2 regions of the Bifidobacterium sp. LH_424 genome follow, and region 1 is predicted to be linked to the other one. Evidence: riboswitches for the same ligand, from Rfam matches in the RefSeq annotation. Region 1 holds a riboswitch; the other holds the start of a gene.
What was found. A riboswitch is a leader RNA that binds a small molecule or an ion and turns the genes downstream of it on or off. The one in region 1 is predicted to bind FMN.
Positions count from the first base shown of each region.

Region 1 (5,363 bases):
AACACCATGGGCAACACCAAGGTCCTCTCCGACATCGTCAACGACGCGCAGAAGATCGCCCGCTGAAACTGACTTGTCGGCTCGTGCCTGAGCCGACCGCTGCGTGAGAGAGAAGAGAAGACGGGGTTCCGGAATCATCCGGAACCCCGTCTTTCATATGCGTGGGCACCGACGCACATGGCGACGGATCAGCGCGGCACCGCGAAAACCGCTCACGGTGCGGTGACGACGCACGCGGCGTGAGCGTTACCGACGTAACATCCTCGTGAATTCCACATATTGACTCTTGACAAAACGCGTGTCCCGATTAAGGACTTGAATGGAATCATGACCGAAATGCGATCCGCAAAACTCATGTCCGGCCGCGTCTTCGCAGGCGCGCGCGCCCTCTACCGTGCCGCAGGCGTCAGCGGCGACGATATGGGCAAGAAGCCCATCATCGCCATCGCCAACTCCTTCGACGAGTTCCTCCCCGGCCACGTCCACCTCAACAAGGTCGGCCGCATCGTCTCCGAGGCCATCAAGGAGGCGGGCGGCATCCCGCGCGAGTTCAACACGATGGCCGTCGACGACGGCATCGCGATGGGCCACACCGGCATGCTCTATTCCCTGCCCTCCCGCGACATCATCGCGGACACCGTCGAATACCAGTGCAACGCGCACTGCGCCGACGCCCTGATCTGCATCCCGAACTGCGACAAGGTCGTCCCCGGCATGCTGATGGCCGCCCTGCGCCTCAACATCCCGACCGTGTTCGTCTCCGGCGGCCCGATGGAGGCCGGCACCACCGTCCTCGCCGACGGCACCGTGAAGAAGAACACCGACCTCATCTCCGTGATGTACGCCTCCGCCGACGACAACGTCTCCGAGGAGGACCTGCTCAACTACGAGAAGACCGTCTGCCCGACCTGCGGCTCCTGCGCCGGCATGTTCACCGCCAACTCGATGAACTGCCTGACCGAGGCCATCGGCCTCGCCCTGCCCGGCAACGGCACGATCCTCGCCTCCCACGGCTTCCGCAAGGAGCTGTTCCGCAAGGCAGCGCGCCAGGTCGTCAAGATCGCGAACCAGTACTACAAGGATTCCGACGACTCCGTGCTGCCGCGCTCCATCGCCACCAAGCACGCGTTCGAGAACGCGATGACGATGGACGTCGCGATGGGCGGCTCCACCAACACCGTGCTGCACATCCTCGCGATGGCCCAGTCCGCGGACGTGGACTTCACGCTCGACGACATCGAGCGCATCTCGCACACCGTGCCGTGCATCTGCAAGGCCGCCCCGTCCGGCAAGTGGGAGATCTCCGACGTGCACCGCGCCGGCGGCATCTGCGGCATCCTCGGCGAGCTCGACCGCGCCGGCAAGCTGCACAAGGACGTCCATTCCATCGACTATCCGTCGCTCGAGGCCAAGCTCGACGACTGGGACATCATGCGCGACACCTGCACCGAGGAGGCCAAGACCCTCTACCACGCGGCGCCGGGCCACATCATCTCCCCCGAACCGTGGACGCACGAGACGCTGTTCGACTCGCTCGACACCGACCGCGAGCACGGCGCGATCCACGACATCGACCACCCGGAGATCCACGAGGGCGGCCTCGCCGTGCTGCGCGGCAACCTCGCCCCCGACGGCTGCGTCGTCAAGACCGCCGGCGTGCCGCAGGAGATCTGGAAGTTCCGCGGACCGGCGCTCGTCGTCGAATCCCAGGAGGAGGCCATCAAGGTCATCCTCGACGACACGTTGAAGCCCGGCATGGCGCTGGTCATCCGCTACGAGGGCCCGAAGGGCGGCCCGGGCATGCAGGAGATGCTGTACCCGACCTCCTTCGTCAAGGGCAAGGGCATCGGCAAGCAGGTCGCCATGCTCACCGACGGCCGCTACTCCGGCGGCTCCTCGGGCCTGGCCATCGGCCACATGGCCCCGGAGGCCGCGAACAAGGGCCCGGTGGCGCTCATCAAGAACGGCGACATCATCGACATCGACATCGAAGCCCGTTCCGTGAACGTCGAACTGACCGACGAGCAGCTGGCGGAGCGCCGCCGCGAGCTCGAGGCCGGCGACGGCTACGTGGCGCACCGCGACCGCAAGGTCTCGCAGGCGCTCAAGGCCTACGCCGCCTTCGCCCGCTCCGCCGACAAGGGCGCCACGCGCGACCCGGAGCTCATCAACAAGCTCTCCGGCCTCGCCTGATCGGGACCCGTCGCGGCAAAGGCCGACGTCCACTACATGGGACGTCGGCCTTTGCCGTCTACGCCCCGTCCCTATACTGTCGAACCGACAATTCAATACGCATCTTCAGGGCAGGGTGAAATTCCCGATCGGCGGTTCAGTCCGCGAGCATCGATTGATTGCGATCAGCAGTCGTGATGCCGAACCGGTGAGATTCCGGTACCGACAGTCATAGTCTGGATGAAAGAAGCTGCGGCGGCGTGGACCATCGGCCCGCGCGCGCGACCGCATACCGTCGCGTGCGCGCATCGGGCGATGCGCATCATGCGGCCCATCTCGAGCACCCTGGATTTCGAACGGAATCCGGGGTGTTCGCGTTTCGGGGCCGCGAAGCATGACGCTCTCGCCCGATGCCCGGGCAGCCGGAATCAAAACTGGCACACGGCCCCACCGCCATCATGAAGCACCCTGGACATGCCCTATCGCAAGGAAAGGGGATTTCATGGACGATAGGGACCTCATGTCCGTGGCATTGCGCCACGCACGACTCGGAGCAGGCAAGGTCAACCCGAATCCGATGGTGGGAGCGGTCATTGCGCGCGACGGCGCGATCATCGCCACCGGACATCACGACCATTTCGGCGGATGGCACGCCGAACGCGCCGCGCTCGAAGCGGCGAAACGCGACGGCGTCGACGTGCGCGGCGCCACGATCTACGTCACGCTGGAACCCTGCTGTCACACGGGCAAGCAGCCGCCGTGCACGCAGGCGCTCATCGACGCTGGAATCGCCCGCGTGGTGGTCGGCTCCCCCGACCCGAACCCGCTGGTCGCCGGCAAAGGCGTGCGCCGGCTCACGGACGCGGGTATCGAGGTCACGCAGGGCGTGCTGCGCGAGGAATGCGACGCGCTCAACGAAATCTTCCTGCACTACATCACCACGCGCACGCCGTTCGTCATGCTCAAATACGCGATGACGCTCGACGGCCGCATCGCCACCGCATCGGGCCTGTCGCGCTGGATCACCGGCGAGGCCGCGCGCCGCCGCGTGCACGAGGACCGCGGCCGGTTCGCCGCGATCATGGTGGGCGTGGGCACGGTCATCGCCGACGACCCGCAACTCACCTGCCGCATCGACGGCGGTCACGACCCGATCCGCGTGATATGTGACACCGATTTGCGCACGCCTCGCGACGCGGCGGTCGTCGCCACCGCGCGCGAGACGCCCACGATCATCGCCACCTGCTCGACCGACGAGACCCGCGCGCAGGCCTACCGCGACGCGGGATGCGAGATCCTCCATGTGCCGGCCGATGCCGACGGGCACGCCTCCGTCGCCGCCATCGTCGGGACGCTCGGCGGGCGCGGTGTCGACAGCGTGATGATCGAGGGCGGCGGCGAACTCGCCTGGTCCGCGCTGCGCGACCAAGTCGTGACCAAAGTGAGCGCCTACGTCGCGCCGAAACTGTTCGGCGGCCGCACCGCGCCCGGCCCGGTGGGCGGCGCGGGCGTCGGCGCGCCGGACGACGCCTTCCTCCTCACGCACCGCACCGTCGCCGCGGTGGGCGACGACATCGTCATCGAAGGAGGCGTCGACTATGTTCACCGGAATCGTTGAGGACCTCGGCACGGTCGTCGGATTGGAGAACGGCGCCGACTTCGCACGACTGTCCGTCGACTCGCCGACGGTGGTGACCGACCGCACGGCGATCGGCGAAAGCATCGCCGTCAACGGCGTGTGCCTGACCGTCACGTCCGTGCGCGGCACGACGTTCACCGCCGACGTGATGCACGAGACGCTGCGACGCTCCTCCCTCGGCTCGCTCAGGCGCGGCGACCATGTGGACGTGGAACGCGCGATGCCCGCCGACGGGCGCTTCTCGGGACACATCGTCTCCGGGCACATCGACGGCACCGGCGTGATCACGTCGATCACGCGCGACGGCATCGCAGTCGTGTACACGATTCGCGCGCCGTACGCGCTCATGCGGTTCATCGCCGAGAAGGGATCGATCGCCGTCGAGGGGATCAGCCTGACGGTGACGCACGCCGGACGCGACTCGTTCGGCGTGTCGATCATCCCGCACACCGCCGCGCACACGGTGCTGGACGAACGGCGCATCGGCGACGTGGTCAACCTCGAAACCGACCCGATTGCGAAATACACGGCGCGACTGCTGGAGATGCCGGCGGACGGCGGCACGGACGGCGTGACGGCCGGGACGGCCGGAGACGCCGGAACGGGCGCGATCACGGCGGACTTCCTCGCCGCGCACGGATTCTGACAACGACAAGACATCATCGAGAACGGACATGACAGATATGACGGAAATGACGGAACAGACGCAACACACGGAACACACGCAACATACGAACCCGGACGACCCGGTGGCGCGCGCCATCCGGGACATCGCGGCCGGACGCATCGTCGTCGTGGCGGACGACGAAAGCCGCGAGAATGAAGGCGACCTCATCTGCGCGGCCCGCCACGCGACGCCGAGCAACATCGCGTTCATGGCCACGCACGGCAGGGGCCTGATCTGCACGCCGATGAGCCCGGAGCTGGCGACGCGGCTCGACCTGCCGCCGATGTGCACGGCGAACACGGACAACCACCACACGGCGTTCACCGTGTCAATCGACCACGTGACCACCTCCACCGGCATCAGCGCGCGCGACCGCTCGCTCACCGCGCTGGCGTGCGTCGACCCGGACACGCGGCCGCAGGACTTCCGCCGACCCGGCCACATGTTCCCGCTCGTCGCGCGCCCCGGCGGCGTGCTGGAACGCAACGGGCACACGGAGGCGACCGTCGACCTGGCGCGACTGGCCGGACTCGAGCCGTGCGGACTGTGCTGCGAGATGATGAAGGCCGACGGCACGATGATGCGACGCGACGACCTCGAACGCTTCGCCGACGAGCACGGACTGGCCTACATCACCATCGCGCAGCTGCAGGAATACCGCCGCACGCACGCGTTCCCGCACACGGTGCGCCGCGTGGCGCGGGTGAACCTGCCCACCGAATACGGGCGGTTCACGATGGTCGGCTACGAGTCGGACGACGGCGGCGAGCACGTGGCGCTGGTGATGGGCGACGACATCGTCTCCGGAGAGCCCGTCCTGTGCCGCATCCACTCGCAGTGCCTGACCGGCGACGTGTTCGGCTCGCAACGCTGCGACTGCGGACC
Region 1 covers NZ_JBKEVC010000001.1:130,720-136,082, reverse strand. The annotation lists gene AC1AYP_RS00460 (hypothetical protein) at 1-66, shown strand, start outside; gene ilvD (dihydroxy-acid dehydratase) at 328-2,193, shown strand; FMN riboswitch at 2,291-2,428, shown strand; gene ribD (bifunctional diaminohydroxyphosphoribosylaminopyrimidine deaminase/5-amino-6-(5-phosphoribosylamino)uracil reductase RibD) at 2,675-3,790, shown strand; gene AC1AYP_RS00445 (riboflavin synthase) at 3,771-4,457, shown strand; gene AC1AYP_RS00440 (bifunctional 3,4-dihydroxy-2-butanone-4-phosphate synthase/GTP cyclohydrolase II) at 4,495-5,363, shown strand, end outside.

Region 2 (5,363 bases), on a different contig from region 1:
GCGATCTCCTGCGTGTGCACGCCGAGCCGGTGCAACGGTGAGAGAAGCGAGGCGAACGCGTCGGTGATCGCGGTGGGGGTGGTCGTCGCGAGGAACACCGCGCCCAGGATGATGACGAGCGCGAAACGGCACGTGTACAGCACGGCCGTGGCCACGCCGTCGTCCGTCACGGGGATGGGACCCAACGTGAACAGCGTGTCGCCGGTGCGCACGAAGAACATGTTGAGCAGCCCCATCACCGTGAACAGGCCGAGGAACATCCTCACCGAGCCGAGCAGCCGTGCGGGCCTGATGCGTGCGGCCGTGGCCACGCCGGCGGTGAACGCCGCGCCGAGCAGTAGCTGCCATGCGTTCCCGATCGCGAACGCGGAGAACATGGCGACGAGGAACGCCACCATCTTGACGCGCGGGTCGAGACGGGCCATGGGGGAGGACTTGGCGGCGGTCCGGGCGCCGGCGCGTGGAACATTCCGTGAAACGTATTGTGAAACGCCTTGTGAAACGTCCTGTGGCGCATCCGCGCCCGCGGGGATGCCGAGAGCGTCGTGCGTCGTACCGGCATCGGACGCCGACAACGCCGCCATATCGACGATGCGGTCGGCCATGCGACGGGCCTCCTGATGGCTGTGGGTGACGACGAGGATGGTCACGCCCTGCGTCTTGAGCTCGTCGACGAGCCGGTAGATGCGTTCGCGCGCGTCCGCGTCAAGACCCGCGGTCGGCTCGTCCATGACCAGCAGCTTCGGCCTGCACGCGATGACGCCGGCGATGGCGGCGAGCCGCTGCTGTCCACCCGACAGATCGAACGGGGAACGGTCGGCGAGACCGTCCAGACGTGCGACCCGCAGCGCCCAATCCACGCGCTCGTCGATCTCGGTCCGCGGCAGCCGCTGATTCGTGGGACCGTACGCCACGTCGTCACGCACCGTATCGGCGAACAGCTGGCGTTCCGGATGCTGCATGACGAGCCCCACCGTGCGGCGCAGCGCGGCGAGGTCGCGCCGTTTCGCCTTCTCGACGTGGATGCCGTCCACGATGATCGAACCGGAATCCGGCTTGGCGAGCGCGCACACGAGCCGCAGCAGCGTCGACTTGCCGGAACCGTTCGCGCCCATCAGCGCCACCGTCTCGCCACGGCGGATCCCAAGCGACACGTCGTCGAGGATCGGCCCGCCGCCGGCGTAGGCGTAGGAGACGTGGGAGACGGACAGCATGATGTCGGTGGCGGGGGAGTGCGTCGCCTGTCGCGGGACCACCCCCACCCGCTTCGCGGGAGCCCCCACCGGCGGGGGCGAAGGACATGCGTCGTCGTCCGCCATCCGACCATGTTCGAGCCGCACGACGCGACCCGCCCGCGCGATCTCGTCCGGATGGTGCGTCACGTGGACGATGGTCGTGCCGGCGGCATGCAGCTCGTCGAGCACGTCCATCACCTCGCGTCGCGCCAACGGGTCGAGCATGGCGGTCGGCTCGTCGAGCACGAGCAGGCGTGGGCGCATGGCGAGCATGCCTGCGATGGCGGCGCGCTGCTGCTGGCCGCCGCTCATGCGGATCGGGTTCGCGCGGCGCATGTCGTCCAGTCGCACGGCGTGCAATGATTCGGCGATGCGCTCGCCGATGCCGCCGCGCCCGTTGCCGTCGTCGCCGTCGCGCGGTATGCCGAGATTCTCCGGTCCGAACGCCACATCGTCCTCGAGCACGGTGGTGACGAGCTGGTCCTCCGGATTCTGGAACACGGCGCCGATGCCCCGACGGGCCGCACGATAGGCGTCCGCGTCTGGACCGGCGTCGGAGAAGACGGTATGGCCGAGCAGGATCACGGCGCCTGCATCAGGCGCGGCGAGACCGGCGACGAGACGGGCGAGCGTCGATTTGCCCGATCCGTTCGCGCCGGTGAGCGCGACATAGTCGCCTTCCCGTACGGTCAGGGAGGCGTCGTCGAGCGCCCAGGTGGCGCCGCCGTCGTAGCTGAAGCGGATGTGGTCGAGTTCGGCGAGGTTCACGGTCGTCGGTTACTTGTCGAGCAGCTTGGTGATCGGCTTGTAGATGAGGAACGTGACGACCGCATGGATCGCGAACTTGAGCACGTTGAACGGCAGCAGGATCGGCACGATCATGGCGGCGACCTGCGCGACGGTCATGTGCGCGTAGATCGGCGTGATGACGAGGTTGCCGAGGATGGCCGCGGCGAGCGCGACGACCGCGCCCACGACGATGCCGATGAGCGCGCCCTTGCGCGTGCGGTCGCGACGGTAGATGACGGACGCGGGCAGCGACAGCGCGAGCGCGACGAGAATCGCCATGAGCGCGCCCCACGGGTCGGTGAACGCGTGCGGCAGGAAGCCGAGCACGGAGACGATGGCCGCGGCGGCCGGACCGAACGCGAAACCGGCGATGAGGCTCACGATGCCGGACGGATCGTACTTCAGATACGGGGCCGCCGGGAAGATCGGCAGTTCGATGAAGCTGGTGACGATCGCCAACGCGACGAACAGCGCGTAGACGGCGATGCGGCGGGTGGACCAGCGGCCGGAATCCGCGACGCCCGTGGCGTGCGTGCCGGTGGCGTGGTCGACCGTCTTGGACTGGAAATGATTATCAGAAGATACGCTCATGCCGAGCTCTCCGTTTCTCCCATCCGGACTATGACCGTTGGCTCCGGATTCGCACCGGATCGGCCGCTTTCGCGGTTCGCGGGCTTCCCGACGCCTCCCGTTGTGAATCCCGGGGGCCGGGTTACCGCCAGTAAGGAATCGCACCTTCCCTGAAACTGACAAGACACTGTATACGCGTGACCGTGGATTTCGCGCAAATCCCGTTTCACTGTGCGGAAAACCCGTCGCATACGAAACGGCCCTCCGCATGACGCGCGTGTCGATGCGGAGGGCCATTGATACGGTCGTTCGGCGGTGATTCCGGGCGGGAGCCTACTTGTGCAGGAACAGGCCGCCGTCGCCCCACGCCCACCGGCCCTGGCCGGCGCCGATCTGGAAGTGCAGCTTCGCGATGCCCAGATCGTTGAGCGCCCAATGCTCGTCGCCCGCGGCCGGATCGATGTGCGCGGCAGCCGTATCATCGTCGGCATTGTAGGTGAACGTGACCGGCTGGCGGTTCATCGCGCTCGGCGCCTTCATCGCCGCCTCGACGCCCGCCTTGAACCAGGCCGGCGCCGTCTCGCGCGCCTCGGCGGACATGCCGGCGGTGAACTCGTCGAACGACTTCGTGGGACGATGCGTACGCTGGAACTCGACGAGCTCCTCATACGACTTCGCCATGCGCTCCACGTGATGCTCCGGGTGGCCGATCACCACGGCGAGGTACAGCTCCTCACCGTTGCGGATATGGCAATGCCTCGCCGCCTCCGCACGGTCCCAGCTGCCCGCCACCCACAGGGTGCCCAGGCCCCTCAAGGTCGCGGCGAGCACGGCGCGCTCCGCGTAGAAGCCGGCGCGCTCCTTGGCCTCGGCGTCGTTCTTCGGGCCGACGACGGCCAGATAGTTCGCCGCGTTCCTGAGATGTCCGGAGGCGTTCGCCTCCGCGAACACCTCCGGGTGGTTGCGCACCAGCTGGAGATGCAGGTCTCCGAGGAGATTCAACGGCGCGAGGGTCATGTCGAGCTGACGGGCCGTGTCGTCGTCGATCGGTTCGTCGTCGTAGGAGCGGATGGCGGTGCGGATGTTCACCGCATCGATCAGTTGCGTGTGTTCTGCCATGCCTCCCATTATGTCACCGCATTATGGCACCGCACGATGCGGCGACGGTGCAAACGTATGCGCGACATGCGGGCGTTCGTCCGCTGTTTGGGATGCGAGGGCGGTACGATGCAGGTAACGGTTAGGAAATCCAATACAAGGAGGAGAATCGACGATGATTGAAACCGCGCAGGCGTTCGGCATCGATATCGGCGGCTCCGGCATCAAGGCCGCGCCCGTCAACCTGGAGAAGGGCGAATTCGCCGAACCCCGACTCAAGATCCTCACCCCCGAGGTGTCCACTCCGGACGCGGTCGCCAAGATCGTGCGCCAGCAGCTCGACCACTTCGAAGTGCCCGAATCCGCTCCGGTCGGCATCGCGTTCCCGGCGCCGATCAAGCCGGGCAAGCCGCTCGACTTCATGGCCAACCTCGACCAGTCGTGGGTCGGCGTCGACGTGACCGCCGTGTTCTCGGAGGCCGCCGGCCGCCCCGTCACCGTCGTCAACGATGCGGACGCCGCGGGCCTCGCCGAACAGCAGTTCGGCGCCGCCAAGGGCAAGGACGGCCTCGTCATCGCCACGACGCTCGGTACCGGCATCGGCACCGCGCTCATCATCGACGGCGTGCTCGTGCCCAACACCGAACTCGGCCACCTCATCCTCTCCGACAAGCACCCGGACGCGGAGAAGTACGCGGCCAGCTCCATCCGCGAGCAGGAGGACCTCGGCTACAAGAAGTGGGCGAAGCGCCTCACCAAGTACTACGGTCTGCTGGAGAAGTACTTCAACCCGGATCTGTTCGTCGTCGGCGGCGGCGTGAGCCGCAAGGCGGACAAGTTCCTGCCGTTCATCGAGATCAAGACCCCGATCGTGCCCGCAGCGCTGCGCAACGAGGCCGGCATCGTCGGCGCCGCTTACTACGCGAGCACCAAGCAGGACTGAGTCCGATCGCCGTCTTCCGAAGACGGCATGGGGCCGCCCGGATCCGTTCCGGGCGGCCCTTCGTCGTCCGCGCTACAGTGGAGGCATGACCGTTCGATTCTCCTCCCGCGTGGACATCTCCGCGCCCAACCCGATCGCCGCCGCCGAAGCCGAGGCGCGCGCGCAGGGCGTGACGCTCGGCAAGCTCAACGATTCCAACCCGACCAGGCACGGGCTCGCCCCGGCCGAGGTACCGGGGGAGTATACGGCGGAGCCGCGCGGGCCGCGTGCGGCGAGGGAGTCGCTGGCCCGCTTCCTCGGGGGCGTCGACCCGGATTCGCTGTACCTGCTGAGCTCCACGTCGCAGGCGTATTCGTGGCTCATCAAACTGCTGTGCGACGCCGGTGACGCGGTGCTCGCCCCGAAGCCCGGTTATCCGCTCATCGAATCGATCGCGCGTCTCGAATGCGTCGACACGATCGAATACCAACTCCAGTTCGACGGCTCCTGGTACATCGACACCGCCGCCATCGAGGAGCTGCTCTACTCGCAGGAGGGCGACCGCATCCGCGCGCTCGTCCTCATCAACCCGAACAATCCGACCGGCTCCTACGTGAAACCGGAAGAGCGCGCCACGCTCGTGCGCCTGTGCCAGGAACGCGGCATCGCCATCATCGCCGACGAGGTGTTCTACGACTATGCGTTGGAGCCGTTCGACGGCAACGCACGGCTCGCGGGGGAGACCGGCG
Region 2 covers NZ_JBKEVC010000003.1:209,016-214,378, reverse strand. The annotation lists gene AC1AYP_RS04940 (energy-coupling factor transporter ATPase) at 1-2,003, opposite strand, end outside; gene AC1AYP_RS04935 (ECF transporter S component) at 2,013-2,615, opposite strand; FMN riboswitch at 2,623-2,776, opposite strand; gene AC1AYP_RS04930 (nitroreductase family protein) at 2,928-3,713, opposite strand; gene ppgK (polyphosphate--glucose phosphotransferase) at 3,868-4,635, shown strand; gene AC1AYP_RS04920 (pyridoxal phosphate-dependent aminotransferase) at 4,721-5,363, shown strand, end outside.
Region 2: it holds a riboswitch for FMN, as region 1 does, so the genes downstream of both, AC1AYP_RS04935 (ECF transporter S component) here and ribD (bifunctional diaminohydroxyphosphoribosylaminopyrimidine deaminase/5-amino-6-(5-phosphoribosylamino)uracil reductase RibD) in region 1, are expected to answer to the same signal.